DNA from 2 places in the Bombilactobacillus sp. ESL1187 genome. Region 1 is predicted to be linked to the other one. Evidence: riboswitches for the same ligand, from Rfam matches in the RefSeq annotation. Region 1 holds a riboswitch; the other holds the start of a gene.
The links. A riboswitch is a leader RNA that binds a small molecule or an ion and turns the genes downstream of it on or off. The one in region 1 is predicted to bind thiamine pyrophosphate.
Positions count from the first base shown of each region.

Region 1 (8,072 bases):
CGTTGGTAGTTAGAATAGGCTTCTAATAAGTTATTTGGCTTTTGATTTTTAACGACACCACCTAAAAAGACATCGCTACTTTTGACCCAGGCCTTGGCCCCTAGTTTATAAGATAAGCGCTGAGCATTGGCTGCTGGACTAGCTTGGCCAATGGCGAAGACTTGCCAATTGTTGATTTTAGTTGATAAAGTGGCCCCGGTTGGTTGCGTGCAATCAGCATCACTGTATAAGGGTACTGCAGTATTGCCGGAACTAACTTGTAAATTAGTAGCTGATGTCACGTAGTTTTTTGCTTGAACTGGTTGTACAGCTAACATTAAACAGCCGATTAGGGCAAGTAAGAAGCTGCTACTGGATAACTTTAGTTTCATTTTTAATTTTCATCCTTGTCAAATTAAATTTTATGTTGAAATCTTAACTTGGTTCTTTCAGTGTGTGATCTGGCTTTTAATGATATCAACTCCTTTAGCTTTGTTCATAAAGATTAATTTAAATATAGCATAAATCAGTACTAGTGATTGCAAATAATGACTATTATTTAATTAATTTTTAATAAAATTTAATAGATATCGCAACAACTAATCAAAAATTGAGATTAAATTTGATAGAAATCTTACTTTTGAAAAATGCTACTATTAATTAATGTAACAGCATTAATCATTTAAAATCATACTTTTTACTGAAAGTCGCCGTGATGAGCAGTGCGCTGGTGATGATCACCAGTAATAATAAGGTAGTGCCGCCAATGAAGTCTAATTTTTGCAGCAAGTAATATGCTACAACGCCCACTAACCACCACCAGAAATTCCAGAAAAAGTTGAGCCTTTGTTTAATTAAGAAGACACTGACAAATAAAATGGCAAATAATGGCGTAAAAATAGCACCGATAAAGTTTAAAAAGTTTTGGTAGTACTTTAAAGAAACATTGAGTGCAATTAATAAGCCTAAGATCGTAATACCAACAGCCCAATAATTGACATGGTTTAAATGCCAGATATTATCTAAACTGGTTGCTGCAGAGTAAGCATCCATAAAGGTTGTGGTAACGGTCGCGAAGATGATAATTAATAAAGCGATGATGCCCAAATTGGTTTGTGCTAGGGTTTGGTTAAAATTAGTTTGTCCAGACTTTAAAACGGCTAATAATCCTAGGACAAACATGGCACAGCTACCGAGAAAGTAACCCAGGACGCTCACTAAACTTTCCTTCACTGGCTGCTGTCCTTGATAGGTATAATCACCAATCAATGGTAGCCAAGATAAGACCATCGTCACGTTGAGTTCTACCGCACTGCCAAAACTGATCGGAGTGAGTTTTAGCTGCTGTGCATGAGGGAAAGAATGTGTCAGCAAAATTCCTGCTACTAAAAGCATCCCGATAGCTAAGAGAATAACTACTAAATTATTGATTCGAAAGAGCCATTGATGGTTCAATAATAGCCAAATAATAATTAATCCCGCTACAATTACTGCCATGACCACGGTATTATGATAATTAAATAACTTCTGTGCCAGACTATTTAAAGCCAATTGCGCATTGACGATCATCACTGCCGTCCAGCCGAGTAACTGTAACGCATTTAAACCAGAGAAAATTTCAACTCCAGCCTTACCAAAGATACTTTGCGTGACGGCAATAGCTGGTTGTTGTTTAATTGCTGAAAGATAAGCTGCAGGTAATAAAAATAAAAAACAGCCAATCAAGTGCCCGATAATAATGGCACTAATACCTTTTCCCCATCCTAGGGGAGCCATTAAGGTTCCAGTAACAATTTCAGCAATTGAGATTGCTGTTCCCAGCCACAATAAAAATAAACTACTCAACTTTGTTTGTTGCATTTTGCACACACTTTCCGAATAAATACTTGGTTGTGGCAATAAAAAAGTATTCTTTTACGATTCAGCAACAATTTCGCAAAAAGAATACTTTCAATTGATCACAATTCCTACGTTTGTCTTAACAAAACAGGTTCGAAGGGTCTGATTTTCATCATTCTCAGCACAGATAGGCTCCCCTTTGCGATAATTATATGTTTACAGATGCTAGTTTATAACGTTTACATAAAAAGTACAACATTTAATTGATATGTATTTGGGCATGAAACCAATGTTGGAAAAAGAATAGATATCCGCAACTTGCTTATCCTGTGTGAAAATTAAGCAAGAAGCTTCTGCTATGTATTTTTTAACAAAGAACGTGACTTTAAATATTAATAATTGGTTCACTGACTTTATTTGAATATTTAAATGGTGATAAAACTATATTTTTTAAATTATTATGCCTTATTATTTAATAATAGTATTTTTTGACCATATAGATCTACATAGATCTACGTTTAAAAGAACTTATATATATATATTTGGAATCTAATTTCTACAATAAGTAAAATACATTATAGTAATAAATGCTAATTAACTAAACAAAATAATTTGTTATCAAAGCCTTATATATTTAAGATATATTATTATTTTTAATGCTTAAAGAATTATTTCGATTTATAATAAAATAATCCATTTGATTAACTAATTGGTTTTAATAATTATAATTTGAAATGAAAATAATTTGTATTAATAAATAGTACTGATGTTTAATGATTAACATATTTAATACTTTCTTTAAAAATAAAAGGTAAACTTATAAGCATCTAAATAATTATTTATTTAGAGCCTTTTTTAACTTTGATAAGTATCAAACAATTTCAAAATTTAAATAACAACTAAAAATATGTTACGTGAAATTTAGATTATTAAACACTTAATCAGTTTTTTTACTGAACGTTAGCTCATAGGACTTGTACCTTTGGGTATCATTTTGATACCCAAAATACATTTGCCTAATTTTTTATAGAAACTGAACTTTAGTATTTTTCAAATTTATCTAAAGTATTTTTATTGCATTAACATTAAGTGAAAAATACATCCAAATATATAACCGTGTTCAACGTTCAGTAAAAAAACTGATTAAGTGTTTAATAATCTAAATTTCACGTAACATATTTTTAGTTGTTATTTAAATTTTGAAATTGTTTGATACTTATCAAAGTTAAAAAAGGCTCTAAATAAATAATTATTTAGATGCTTATAAGTTTACCTTTTATTTTTAAAGAAAGTATTAAATATGTTAATCATTAAACATCAGTACTATTTATTAATACAAATTATTTTCATTTCAAATTATAATTATTAAAACCAATTAGTTAATCAAATGGATTATTTTATTATAAATCGAAATAATTCTTTAAGCATTAAAAATAATAATATATCTTAAATATATAAGGCTTTGATAACAAATTATTTTGTTTAGTTAATTAGCATTTATTACTATAATGTATTTTACTTATTGTAGAAATTAGATTCCAAATATATATATATAAGTTCTTTTAAACGTAGATCTATGTAGATCTATATGGTCAAAAAATACTATTATTAAATAATAAGGCATAATAATTTAAAAAATATAGTTTTATCACCATTTAAATATTCAAATAAAGTCAGTGAACCAATTATTAATATTTAAAGTCACGTTCTTTGTTAAAAAATACATAGCAGAAGCTTCTTGCTTAATTTTCACACAGGATAAGCAAGTTGCGGATATCTATTCTTTTTCCAACATTGGTTTCATGCCCAAATACATATCAATTAAATGTTGTACTTTTTATGTAAACGTTATAAACTAGCATCTGTAAACATATAATTATCGCAAAGGGGAGCCTATCTGTGCTGAGAATGATGAAAATCAGACCCTTCGAACCTGTTTTGTTAAGACAAACGTAGGAATTGTGATCAATTGAAAGTATTCTTTTTGCGAAATTGTTGCTGAATCGTAAAAGAATACTTTTTTATTGCCACAACCAAGTATTTATTCGGAAAGTGTGTGCAAAATGCAACAAACAAAGTTGAGTAGTTTATTTTTATTGTGGCTGGGAACAGCAATCTCAATTGCTGAAATTGTTACTGGAACCTTAATGGCTCCCCTAGGATGGGGAAAAGGTATTAGTGCCATTATTATCGGGCACTTGATTGGCTGTTTTTTATTTTTATTACCTGCAGCTTATCTTTCAGCAATTAAACAACAACCAGCTATTGCCGTCACGCAAAGTATCTTTGGTAAGGCTGGAGTTGAAATTTTCTCTGGTTTAAATGCGTTACAGTTACTCGGCTGGACGGCAGTGATGATCGTCAATGCGCAATTGGCTTTAAATAGTCTGGCACAGAAGTTATTTAATTATCATAATACCGTGGTCATGGCAGTAATTGTAGCGGGATTAATTATTATTTGGCTATTATTGAACCATCAATGGCTCTTTCGAATCAATAATTTAGTAGTTATTCTCTTAGCTATCGGGATGCTTTTAGTAGCAGGAATTTTGCTGACACATTCTTTCCCTCATGCACAGCAGCTAAAACTCACTCCGATCAGTTTTGGCAGTGCGGTAGAACTCAACGTGACGATGGTCTTATCTTGGCTACCATTGATTGGTGATTATACCTATCAAGGACAGCAGCCAGTGAAGGAAAGTTTAGTGAGCGTCCTGGGTTACTTTCTCGGTAGCTGTGCCATGTTTGTCCTAGGATTATTAGCCGTTTTAAAGTCTGGACAAACTAATTTTAACCAAACCCTAGCACAAACCAATTTGGGCATCATCGCTTTATTAATTATCATCTTCGCGACCGTTACCACAACCTTTATGGATGCTTACTCTGCAGCAACCAGTTTAGATAATATCTGGCATTTAAACCATGTCAATTATTGGGCTGTTGGTATTACGATCTTAGGCTTATTAATTGCACTCAATGTTTCTTTAAAGTACTACCAAAACTTTTTAAACTTTATCGGTGCTATTTTTACGCCATTATTTGCCATTTTATTTGTCAGTGTCTTCTTAATTAAACAAAGGCTCAACTTTTTCTGGAATTTCTGGTGGTGGTTAGTGGGCGTTGTAGCATATTACTTGCTGCAAAAATTAGACTTCATTGGCGGCACTACCTTATTATTACTGGTGATCATCACCAGCGCACTGCTCATCACGGCGACTTTCAGTAAAAAGTATGATTTTAAATGATTAATGCTGTTACATTAATTAATAGTAGCATTTTTCAAAAGTAAGATTTCTATCAAATTTAATCTCAATTTTTGATTAGTTGTTGCGATATCTATTAAATTTTATTAAAAATTAATTAAATAATAGTCATTATTTGCAATCACTAGTACTGATTTATGCTATATTTAAATTAATCTTTATGAACAAAGCTAAAGGAGTTGATATCATTAAAAGCCAGATCACACACTGAAAGAACCAAGTTAAGATTTCAACATAAAATTTAATTTGACAAGGATGAAAATTAAAAATGAAACTAAAGTTATCCAGTAGCAGCTTCTTACTTGCCCTAATCGGCTGTTTAATGTTAGCTGTACAACCAGTTCAAGCAAAAAACTACGTGACATCAGCTACTAATTTACAAGTTAGTTCCGGCAATACTGCAGTACCCTTATACAGTGATGCTGATTGCACGCAACCAACCGGGGCCACTTTATCAACTAAAATCAACAATTGGCAAGTCTTCGCCATTGGCCAAGCTAGTCCAGCAGCCAATGCTCAGCGCTTATCTTATAAACTAGGGGCCAAGGCCTGGGTCAAAAGTAGCGATGTCTTTTTAGGTGGTGTCGTTAAAAATCAAAAGCCAAATAACTTATTAGAAGCCTATTCTAACTACCAACGGGTGCCAATTTATGATTCGCCACAACTTTGGCACATTACCGGTTATTTGAATTCCAACATTGCTGATTGGAAAATCAGTAAGTATGCTAGTAACAGTGCCACCGGAAATCCCATTACGCGGGTGGACTTAGGAGCTAACCAATGGGTGGATGCCACTAATGACGTAGTGGCCGTGCGTTCGCTATATATTTTTGAAAAGGGGACTCAACTGTTTAACCAGTTTGGAACACCAACGACTAAAATCCAAGCTGACGACTTTTACAAAGTTTATGGTATTAAAAACATCAACGGACAAAATTATGTCAAATTAGGAACCAACAAACAATGGGCTAACTTAAGTGAAGCTCACACTAACTAATTATGTAAAAAACAGTCTTTATATATCATATATCAATATATCGCTTTGAATTATCAAGTTAGTATATTGATATGTAAGACTGTTTTTGGCTTTTAAAACTACTTCATTTTTAATTTGTACGAATTATAACCTTTAATATAATAAACTCCGCAATATCATCCGCACGATGATCAAAGAGTTTGTTTAAAACATCAACTGCTAATTGAGGATAAACTTTAAAAGATCCATGCTACTGATAATCGTTTTGAGCCTGCTGTTCGCCCATGGCAAAATCTGTCATTGATGCATTATTCTTGTGGGCTTTTTGTTGCTGCCAAGCCATATATGCCAATTGCACATCATCATAATTGCCAGCTTCATAGTTTCCTTTGACATAATCATAAATTTTCTTGAACATTTTTTACTTTCCTTCCGTGAACTACCTCAGCTCTATAGTAACAAATTCTTTGGTGGCAGTTTAATCATGTTCCAAAGCCAATATTAGCACATTTCAACTGAGCAGCGAGGTGATTTTTTCCCAATTCAATTACTCGTTAATCTATGCCATCAGTTTCAATTTAAAATTTGACATTTCAGCTTGATAATGTTTTAATACAAATCGTTAATTCGATATTTCCAAAAATACAAACAAGGAGTAAAAAATGAATTCTGACGAAATTAGAGTAAAAATTCTTAAAGCTTTAGCCGACGAAGGACGCTTAAAAATTATTCGAATCCTGTCTAACAGTCACCGTGAAATGACCTGTGGTGAAATTGCAGCGCATTTAAACTTAAGTGATTCCACCGTTTCATATCATTTACGAGCTATGCGGGAGGCCGGTTTAACCAAGACCCGTAAAGATGCACAAACACGTTTGATTAGCATCAACGAAGCCACCTTTGCGCAGTACTTGCCCGGATTTTTAACAACTTTGACAGACCACTAAAAAATTTTAGAGCTAATTTCGATATATTTAGAAATAGCGAATTACAACTTGATTAAATGAAACGGAAGTCTTCAATAGATGAAAAAATATGCTAGTTTATTCTTTTTAACAATGTTTTTAATTGGTACGGATACATTTTTAATTTCGCCATTATTACCTACTTTGAGCCACATTTATCATATTCCAACTGCAATTTCCGGTTGGTTAGTGAGTGCCTATGCCATTGGTTATGCAGTCTTTGCTTTAATTTCCGGCCCTATTTCTGACGGCCATGATCGCAAAAAAGTCATGTTATGGGGCTTATTAAGTTTTGCCCTCGCAACTTTACTCTGTGCGTTTGCTAACAGTTTTCCTTTAATGCTAATCTTTCGCTTTTTGGCTGGCGTCAGTGCTTCTTTTGTGACACCACAAGTTTGGGCCTCAATTCCCGTAGTGATTCCGCGAAAACAAGTAGTAAAAGTCATGGGTTACGCCACGGCAGGGATCTCTGTTGCGCAAGTCATTGGGATTCCCATTGGCAGTTATTTAGCCGCTAGTTCTTGGCACACTCCATTCTATGTTATCTCAGGAGCAGCTTTCTTGTTATTACTATTGTTATTTTTCACCTTACCCGAATTAGAAATTAAGTCCCGCCAACATCTCTCCTTTATTCAAATCTATCAACAAATTTTAACTAATCACCAAGCTCTAAGCCAATTAATCGTTTACTTAATTTTCCAAACAGGCGCGTTTACGGTCATGACCTTTGTTTCAACTTGGTTTCAGACTACCTTTCAGCTCTCTTTATCAACAATTGGTACAGCACTCTTGGTCGCTGGCCTGGGTAATTTAATTGGCTCTCTCATCAGCGATAAAATCGTTCAACATTTTGGTCTGAAAAAATCGTTCATGAGTATTGCATTACTTTTAATCATTGTAGATTTACTAACCATTACTGCCGCTAACTTTTGGTTCGCAGAAATTATTTTAATCTTAATTTATTTGTTAAACGGACTAATTTTGCCCTTATTCATGACCATGTTTCAAACTACGGTGCCCAATGCTGGCAGCACTATTTCTTCATTATCC
Region 1 covers NZ_JBYLTZ010000001.1:1,716,164-1,724,235, reverse strand. The annotation lists gene AC3B5B_RS08130 (hypothetical protein) at 1-371, opposite strand, end outside; gene cytX (putative hydroxymethylpyrimidine transporter CytX) at 658-1,839, opposite strand; TPP riboswitch at 1,927-2,027, opposite strand; TPP riboswitch at 3,694-3,794, shown strand; gene cytX (putative hydroxymethylpyrimidine transporter CytX) at 3,882-5,063, shown strand; gene AC3B5B_RS08115 (hypothetical protein) at 5,350-6,078, shown strand; gene AC3B5B_RS08110 (hypothetical protein) at 6,308-6,475, opposite strand; gene AC3B5B_RS08105 (ArsR/SmtB family transcription factor) at 6,720-7,004, shown strand; gene AC3B5B_RS08100 (MFS transporter) at 7,083-8,072, shown strand, end outside.

Region 2 (8,072 bases), 1.0 Mb from region 1:
TGTGCCGTAAAATTGGTAAAATATTGATCCACATCAACCGAAGCTAAGGCCTGCGTTAAAGCTGATTCCGTATAGTCAATGCCAACTAAATATGCTGGTAATTCACTAACATCTTGTTGGCCAAAGAAATCTCCATAAAACTTAATTTGAGCAATTTTCCCATGGTCAATCAATAACCGCGCATCAATGGTCCCCGCATTAAAATGCTGACACTTTTGAATGGTAAATTGTGGCGATTGTCCATAAACCCAATCCCAATTGGAATATAATTCTTGGTTTAGTTGGGCAATCCCCGCCTGATCTTGAGCGTTCAAGTGATACTCTTTATCCTTGATGTCTGCTAAGTCTCGTGCTTCAAACAGACTCAACAATAAAGCATCGCGGAACTGTTCAATAGTTAAGTTTTGATATTCAGGTGCCAAATAAGGTTTCAAATTCGTCACGCGACTGCGGACTGACTTAATACCCTTAGACGCAATTTTATCAGGCGCCACCTTGAGTGCTTGGCTCAAAACATCTAAGTCCACATCATAAGTCAACGTCCCGTGCGAGAAAGTTTTGCCATTTTTAGTATACATGGCATTGCCGGAAAACTTTTTACCAGCAATTAATAAATCATTGCGCCCAGAAACTTCTACTCCTGTGGCTCCCATCCGCTGTAGAGCTGCTACAATCGGTTGGGTCATTTTTTGAAAATCACCAAACCGCTCATCTTGCGCATTAATCACAAAACTAAAAGAGACGTTACCTAAGTCATCATACACGGCGCCACCACCCGAAAGCCGTCGGGTGACCGTAATTTGGTGTGCTTTCACGTAATCTAAGTTTAATTCTTCCAAAGTATTTTGATTGCGTCCCACAATAATACACGGTTTTTGAATATAGAACAAAACCAATGGTTCATCAAAGTCCTTATTGTTCATTAAATATTGTTCGGTTGCCAGATTTTCACGAATATCTTGTGCTGGCATGCAAAAATAATACACGGTCCTGCACTCCTTTGGAAAAGATTTTTAAGGTGTCACTAGATTGATCAAATCAGCTGCTTTAATACCGGTAAAATACTGGTCTAAATCAATCGTTTGTAATTTTTGAGCAAGATGATCATAATCATAAGTCACACCTTGAAGTTGTTGTTCTAATTGTTCAACATCTTGTGTACCAAAGAAATCACCGTAAAACTTAGCTTGACTAATCTTGCCTTGCTCAATGACAAACCGTGCATCAATGGTCCCCATCTCAAAGTGTTGGCGATTCTTCACGGTAAACTCGGGTGATTTGCCGTACACCCAATCCCAATTAGCGTAAATGTCTGTTTTTAATTGCGCAATTGCTTGCTGGTCTTGGGCGGTAATTTGGTATTCATGATCTTTAATGTCCGCTAAATCATCAGCTTGAAAGAGACTTAATAACAAAATATCGCGAAATTGTTCCGTCGTTAAATTTTGATACTGTGCATCTAAATACGGCCGAATATTCGTTACCCGACTGCGCACCGACTTAATACCTTTAGAAGCAATCTTATCTTTTGGTACATGCAAGGCTTTTGTCAAGACGTCTAAATCGACATCATACGATAAAGTACCATGTGAGAAAGTTTTGCCATTCTTGGTATACATGGCATTGCCCGAAAACTTTTTACCGTCTATTAAAATATCATTGCGCCCGGAAACTTGTGCCCCAGTTGCCCCTAAGCGGTGTAAGGCGTCAACCAGCGGTTGGGTTATTTTTTTAAAGTCACCAAACTTTTCATCTTTTGCATCAACTACAAAACTAAAACAAAGATTACCTAAATCTTGATATACTGCGCCGCCCCCCGAAAGTCGTCGAGTAACCGTGATTTGATGTTGACGGACATAGTCGTTATTCAATTCTTCAATTGTGTTTTGATTATGACCAACAATAATACAAGGACTTTCAATATAAAACAATACTAGTGGTTCATCAAAATCCTTATTATTCATTAAATACTGCTCAGTGGCTAGATTATCACGGATATCATGCGATTGCATTACTACATAGTACATTCAGAGCACCCCTCTTTATAAACGTTTTCAATAACATTATAAAGAAATTAAGCTCAAATGACTATCTTTAATTTATTTTATTTTTAAATTTAATAATTTAACTAAAATATTTTTTAAACAGCCAAAGACGATTAACGCAAAAACTAAACTGGCAACTGCACTACCACCATTAACTAATAACGACCATGTCCACGGATTAAATGCTTTGGGAGCATAAGAACCCCACACCAAGACGCCCGCCACAAAATGACAAAAGTATTTGATAAATAATGCAACACTACTGCTAACTAATACTGCTGGCAAAATCGATCGGTGTTGTTGAATTCGCTGCTCAATCACAGGCGCCCAAAGACCGGCTAAGCCTAAGACCCCAAAGGCCACAGGATATTCCAATATTCCTTGCCACACATTTAAAACCGAACCACTACTTAAGCCTCGTAAAATCAAATCCAATAATCCCCACACAATACCAGCGATAATGCCGGCTTTAACACCCCGGCGCCAAGAATATAAACACAAAGGAACTACTCCATACAAAATCTCAATTGAGGAAATTCCTAAACTGTGAGGAATATACGACAAAGCCATGGCTAGCGCCACGATGATTGCACCTTCAACCAACGTTTGTAACTTATTTTTTGACATCAAAAAACACTCCTTTTTAACTATCTCGCAAAAAAGAGTGTCTACCACTCATCACAATTCCTACGCTTGTACTAACAAACAGGTTCCAAGGGTCTGAACTTAATCACTCTCAGCTATTTAGAGCTCCCCTTTGCGATGATAATCTGATTTAATTTAATTCGAGTGTAACCGAATTGATGTTAAAACACAAGAAAACATCCAAAAAAATAGACTTTTGAGAAATTTCTCAAAAGTCTATTTGGAACATTTAGTTGTTGTCACACAGTTTATTGACCAACTGCTTTTTTAATCAATTGCGTTTGAAATTCTTGCGCATATTGTTTACTCAAAGCTGTCATTTTGGTCTTATTAGTCATTAAACTAGGATCTTTCTTCGCTGCAGCAGCCAATTTTTGTTTAACATAAGCTTGAGCTTGTGTTTTAACTTGCGCTTGACCAGCTGGCGTTTTCATTTGGGCCATTTTCTTTTGTAATTGCTTAACTTGATTCATTGATAAATGTAACCAATTCTTAGGCAAATAGAACGTATTAACCCGTTTAACTAATTTATTATCCATCCCAGAAACGCCAAACCAAATCTTATCCGCATTTGATTTATACTTCCAACGCGTAACCGTCTCTTTTAAAGAACCGTCTTGTTTAGTGGTGGACTTAATGTGGTTATTAGAAATTGTCTCTTCATTAACTTGTGAATGAACGGGCTTTTTCTGATCTGGATCAGTTTTATAAACTTGCACCGTTTCTTTTCCATTAGTACCCACAGTCTTATACAACATTAAGTTCAAGCCATTAGCTGATTTAGCTGGGTAAATCTGGGTAGTTTTACTTTCGGTCACTTGGTGCATACCGAAGTGATTATAATCATTCAAGACTAAAAAGACGAGTGACAATCCGAAAATAATTAAAGCAATAAGCGTAGCGAATGTCCGTAAAAGTGGTTTTCTTAAATAGACAAAACTCATAAAGGTAGCGACTGCACCGATAACTAAAGTTACTAAAATCATGCCTATTCACCCCCCTTTACTACTTTGTTCACATCAACATCTTTAGCCTGGTTCTTTTCTTTTAAGAAGAAGGCCAAAACCACACCAATCACAGCAAAGACTAAGGAGAACATAAAGGAAGCATGATAACCTGCTAAAGTCGCATTTAAGAAGTCATGTTTATATTGGAATGGTGCCGCATGCAATAAATGCTTACCTGGTTGTTGACCTTTAGTAACATTAGTCAATAACGTAATCATAATCGCTGAACCAATCGAAGACGCAATCTGACGTGCCGTGTTGTTAGCTGCCGTACCGTCAGCAATTAAATCATCTGGTAAAGCATTCATTCCGGAAGTGGTAACTGGCATCAAGACCATAGAAATTCCTAATGTCCGTACTACCTGTAAAATAACAATGTAACTGGTTGGTGTGTCAGCAGTTAACCACACGAATGGCAACGTTGCTAACGTCAAAATAACCAAGCCAATAACCGCTAAACGCCGACCGCCAAATGCGTCAAAGGTCCGTCCTGTAATAGGACTCATGAAGGCCATGACTAACGCTGCTGGTAGTAAAATTAAACCAGACTTCAAAGCACTCATACCGTGCACAATTTGTAAATAAAGTGGTAAGACTGTAGAAACACCTAACATCGCAATTGTCACAATGGAGGACAAAATAGCTGCTAAAGTAAAGTCTGCTGTCTTAAAAACTCGTAATTCCAAGAACGGCTTGGGAATTACTAATTGCCGCCAAATAAAGAGAACAACACCAATTACACCAATAATTAATGTACTTAAAACATTAGCAGAAGTCCAACCATCATTTCCTGCGGCGGAGAAGCCGTACAATAAGGCTCCAAAACCTGCCGTGGATAAGAATAAGGACAACCAATCCAATTTTTGTTTGTGGGTTTTTATAACTGGCTTCATAAAGATTAAAGCCAAAATAACTACGACCACCACAAATGGAATTAATAAACCAAATAAATCACGCCAATTCATGTTATCGACGATCCAACCGGATAGAGTTGGTCCAATCGCTGGCGCAAAGCCGACAACAATACCAACTAAGCCTAGCGCGGCTCCCCGCGATTCTGCCGGGAACAACGATAACATAATTGTTTGTAATAATGGCATGGTAATTCCCACACCAACTGCTTGGATTAACCGCGCAGCTAACAAAATGCCAAAACTAGGAGCAATAAAAGCTAAAACTGTCCCAAATAAGAAAATAACCATCGCTGAGATATATAACCATTTAGTATTAACAGTCGTTGCTAAATAAGCAGACAATGGAATCATAATTCCGTTCACCATCAAGAAGCCAGTCGTTAACCACTGAACCGTTGCTGTCGAAACATTAAATGTGGACATCAACTTTGGTAATGCTGTCGATAATAAAGTCTGATTTAACACAGTACAAAATGTTCCAACTAGTAGAACAATAATCAGCATTAATTTGCTGAACTTATTCATTGTGTTACTTTCTGCCAAGTAAAATCCTTCTTTCCAATAAAATTATTCATTAAACATGTAGAACCGATTTAAGAACTTCTTAAATCCCGATAGCAAAGCAATACTGTACAATATAAACTATCTCCTACTCTTTGTCAATTATTTGATATTCATGTTAACAAATTTACAAATTAACAGAAGAACTTTATAATAAGAAGACGTTTAGTTTTGCTACACAAATTTTCTTGATGCTCAGATTTTATTTTAGACAAGAACTAGGTGAAAAATGGCTCAAATTAATGATTACGCACAATGGTTTCATAATATTATTCGACCAGACAATCTGTATCTCAGCATTCGCGACACTGCCCGTGCCTGTCAAGTTACTGATACGCAGATTCGCTACTGGATTAAAAATGGCTATCTCAAAACCGTCAAAACTGAAAACGGCGCAGTGAAGTTACCCTACCAACAAGTAATTCACGCCCGCATGATTAAAAATTTTTTAGACGATGGTTATACCCTGCACGCTGCCGTTGACAAGATGAGAGACAACCTGTCAATTGCCCGCTCTGTCCAGCACATTTTATTAGATAGTATTCAAAATATCTCTATCCAAAATGATAATATTATTTTAGATTTTGGTCCGCTAGCCGAAGATCATAGTCAACACGTCTATTGCATTGATAATCATCAACAAACAAAATTTACTATTCAAAAACCGGAGCTGCTCAATCAAACATTTTAGTCAAAATAACTCTTATGCCAGGCTGCACAGCCGCACTGGCTTTTTCTTTTCAGTAGTAGATTTGTTACAATAAACTAAATTGCTAGTAGCTGGTTAATTGGCTTTATAACCGAAAGCAGCAGTTAATATGAGCTGAATGCATTTTTTTGACGTTACTATTCTAAAGGAGAATTCTGTGAATTTCATTATTAATTTGTACCGGCCGTTTTTTGAGTTACACAATTGGGAGAAAGTCATTCAGTCACCGAATGACTGGTTATTGATTATTTCGTTAATTATTATGGAGTGTCTTTTGTCTGTTGATAATTCGATCGTTCTCGCCGCCCAAGCACATACCTTAAAAACTAAAAAAGAACAGGCCGATGCCCTGTTTTACGGTATTTGGGGAGCTTTTATTTTTCGCTTCTTAGTAATTGGCATTGGCACTTATTTAATTGACTTTTGGTGGATTAAAATCCTAGGTGCAATTTATCTAGTATATATGTCAGTTCATTTTTTCTGGGAAAAATTTTCCGGCGAAAAAAAGCAGATTAAAATGTTTAAAATCAAAGGCTTATCTCCGTTATGGCAAGTGATTATTTCGGTTGAATTTACCGATATTATGTTTTCCTTGGACTCCGTGTTAACCCTCATCGCGGTATCCAATAATCCCGTCATTATTTTAATTGGTAGTGTGATCGGAATTATTGCCATGCGGGGAGTGGCCGAAGTAATTATGAGTTTAATGAACAAAATCCCCGAATTGGAACCCATGGCTTATATTTTAATTTTATTAATTGCCGTGAAATTATTTTTGACGATTCCCGCCATTAACATTGAAATTCCGAATTCCATGTTTACGCTGGCTTTAGCCGTTGCTTTTATTGTTACTTTTGTGATCCATTTTATCCGTAAAAAACAGACTAAAAAATAGTCTGTTTTTTGATTTCATTCTAGCGCTTCGTTATTATGGTAGTAAGATCTCTCCTTAAAATACAAGTATTTTTGCCAAGATCGATTCTATTACCTAATGGTATCAAGACAACAATTAATTGGATTTAACTTGACGCTTATAACACTGGCGTGATTTTAATTAATTGTACTTTTGTCGTAGCTATTTTTAATGTCAGCGACTATTAATCCTGACAAACACAGAGAGGAGTATCAACTGCATGACAGATAATACACCAATGGTGGAGTTTAAAAATGTCACTAAAATCTATAAAGGAAAAACGCCCGCGGTTAGTAACGCTAATATCAAAATTGCTCAAGGAGAATTTTGCTGTTTTATCGGTACTTCTGGTTCGGGCAAGACCACTTTAATGCGAATGATTAATCGCATGAATAGCATTACTTCTGGTGATGTTTTAATTAAGGGAAAAAGTGTCAACAGCTTTAACGCAGTCGATTTGCGCCGCAAAATTGGGTATGTGATTCAAAATAATGGGCTCATGCCCCATATGACGATTAAAGATAATATTATTTTAGTTCCAAAACTATTAAAATGGCCCAAAGACAAACTAGACAAACGGGCCAAAGAATTAATTCAGTTGGCCGAATTACCGGAAGAATATTTAGACCGCTACCCTTCCGAATTATCCGGTGGCCAACAACAAAGAATTGGTGTGGTTCGCGCCCTCGCAGCTGATCAAGATTTGATCTTAATGGACGAACCATTTGGGGCATTAGATCCTATTACGCGGGATAATTTACAAGATTTAGTTCAAAAATTGCAACGCGATACGGGCAAAACCTTTGTCTTTGTCACTCACGATATGGATGAAGCTTTAAAATTAGCCACCCATATTGTCATTATGCATGATGGTCAAGTGGTCCAAGATGATACCCCTGATCAAATCTTACGACACCCCGCTAATGATTTCGTGGAAAACTTAATTGGTGAAGATCGGTTAGCTGAAGCCAAGCATGATATGGTGCAAGTTAAAGAAATCATGTTGACGGAGCCGGTACAAATCAACTTGGGTGCTTCCTTAAAAGAAGCTTTGGTTTTAATGAAACAACGGCATGTTGATACCTTATTAGTAACCGATGATGACAAACACCTCAAAGGTTTGATTCGCATTGAGCGCTTGGAACATCGTTACCATAAGGCCGCAGGAGTCAGTGATATTTTAGATACGAATATCTATACTGTACGTCCTGAAGCCTACTTGCGTGATACAGTGGATCGAATTTTAAAACGGGGTTCTAGTTATGTACCTGTAGTTGA
Region 2 covers NZ_JBYLTZ010000001.1:687,739-695,810, forward strand. The annotation lists gene lplA (lipoate--protein ligase) at 1-986, opposite strand, end outside; gene lplA (lipoate--protein ligase) at 1,014-2,027, opposite strand; gene thiT (energy-coupled thiamine transporter ThiT) at 2,100-2,672, opposite strand; TPP riboswitch at 2,713-2,812, opposite strand; gene AC3B5B_RS03450 (DUF4811 domain-containing protein) at 2,939-3,676, opposite strand; gene AC3B5B_RS03455 (MDR family MFS transporter) at 3,679-5,136, opposite strand; gene AC3B5B_RS03460 (MerR family transcriptional regulator) at 5,402-5,863, shown strand; gene AC3B5B_RS03465 (DUF475 domain-containing protein) at 6,039-6,776, shown strand; gene AC3B5B_RS03470 (betaine/proline/choline family ABC transporter ATP-binding protein) at 7,015-8,072, shown strand, end outside.
Region 2: linked by a shared signal. The riboswitch ahead of thiT (energy-coupled thiamine transporter ThiT) and the one ahead of cytX (putative hydroxymethylpyrimidine transporter CytX) in region 1 are both predicted to bind thiamine pyrophosphate.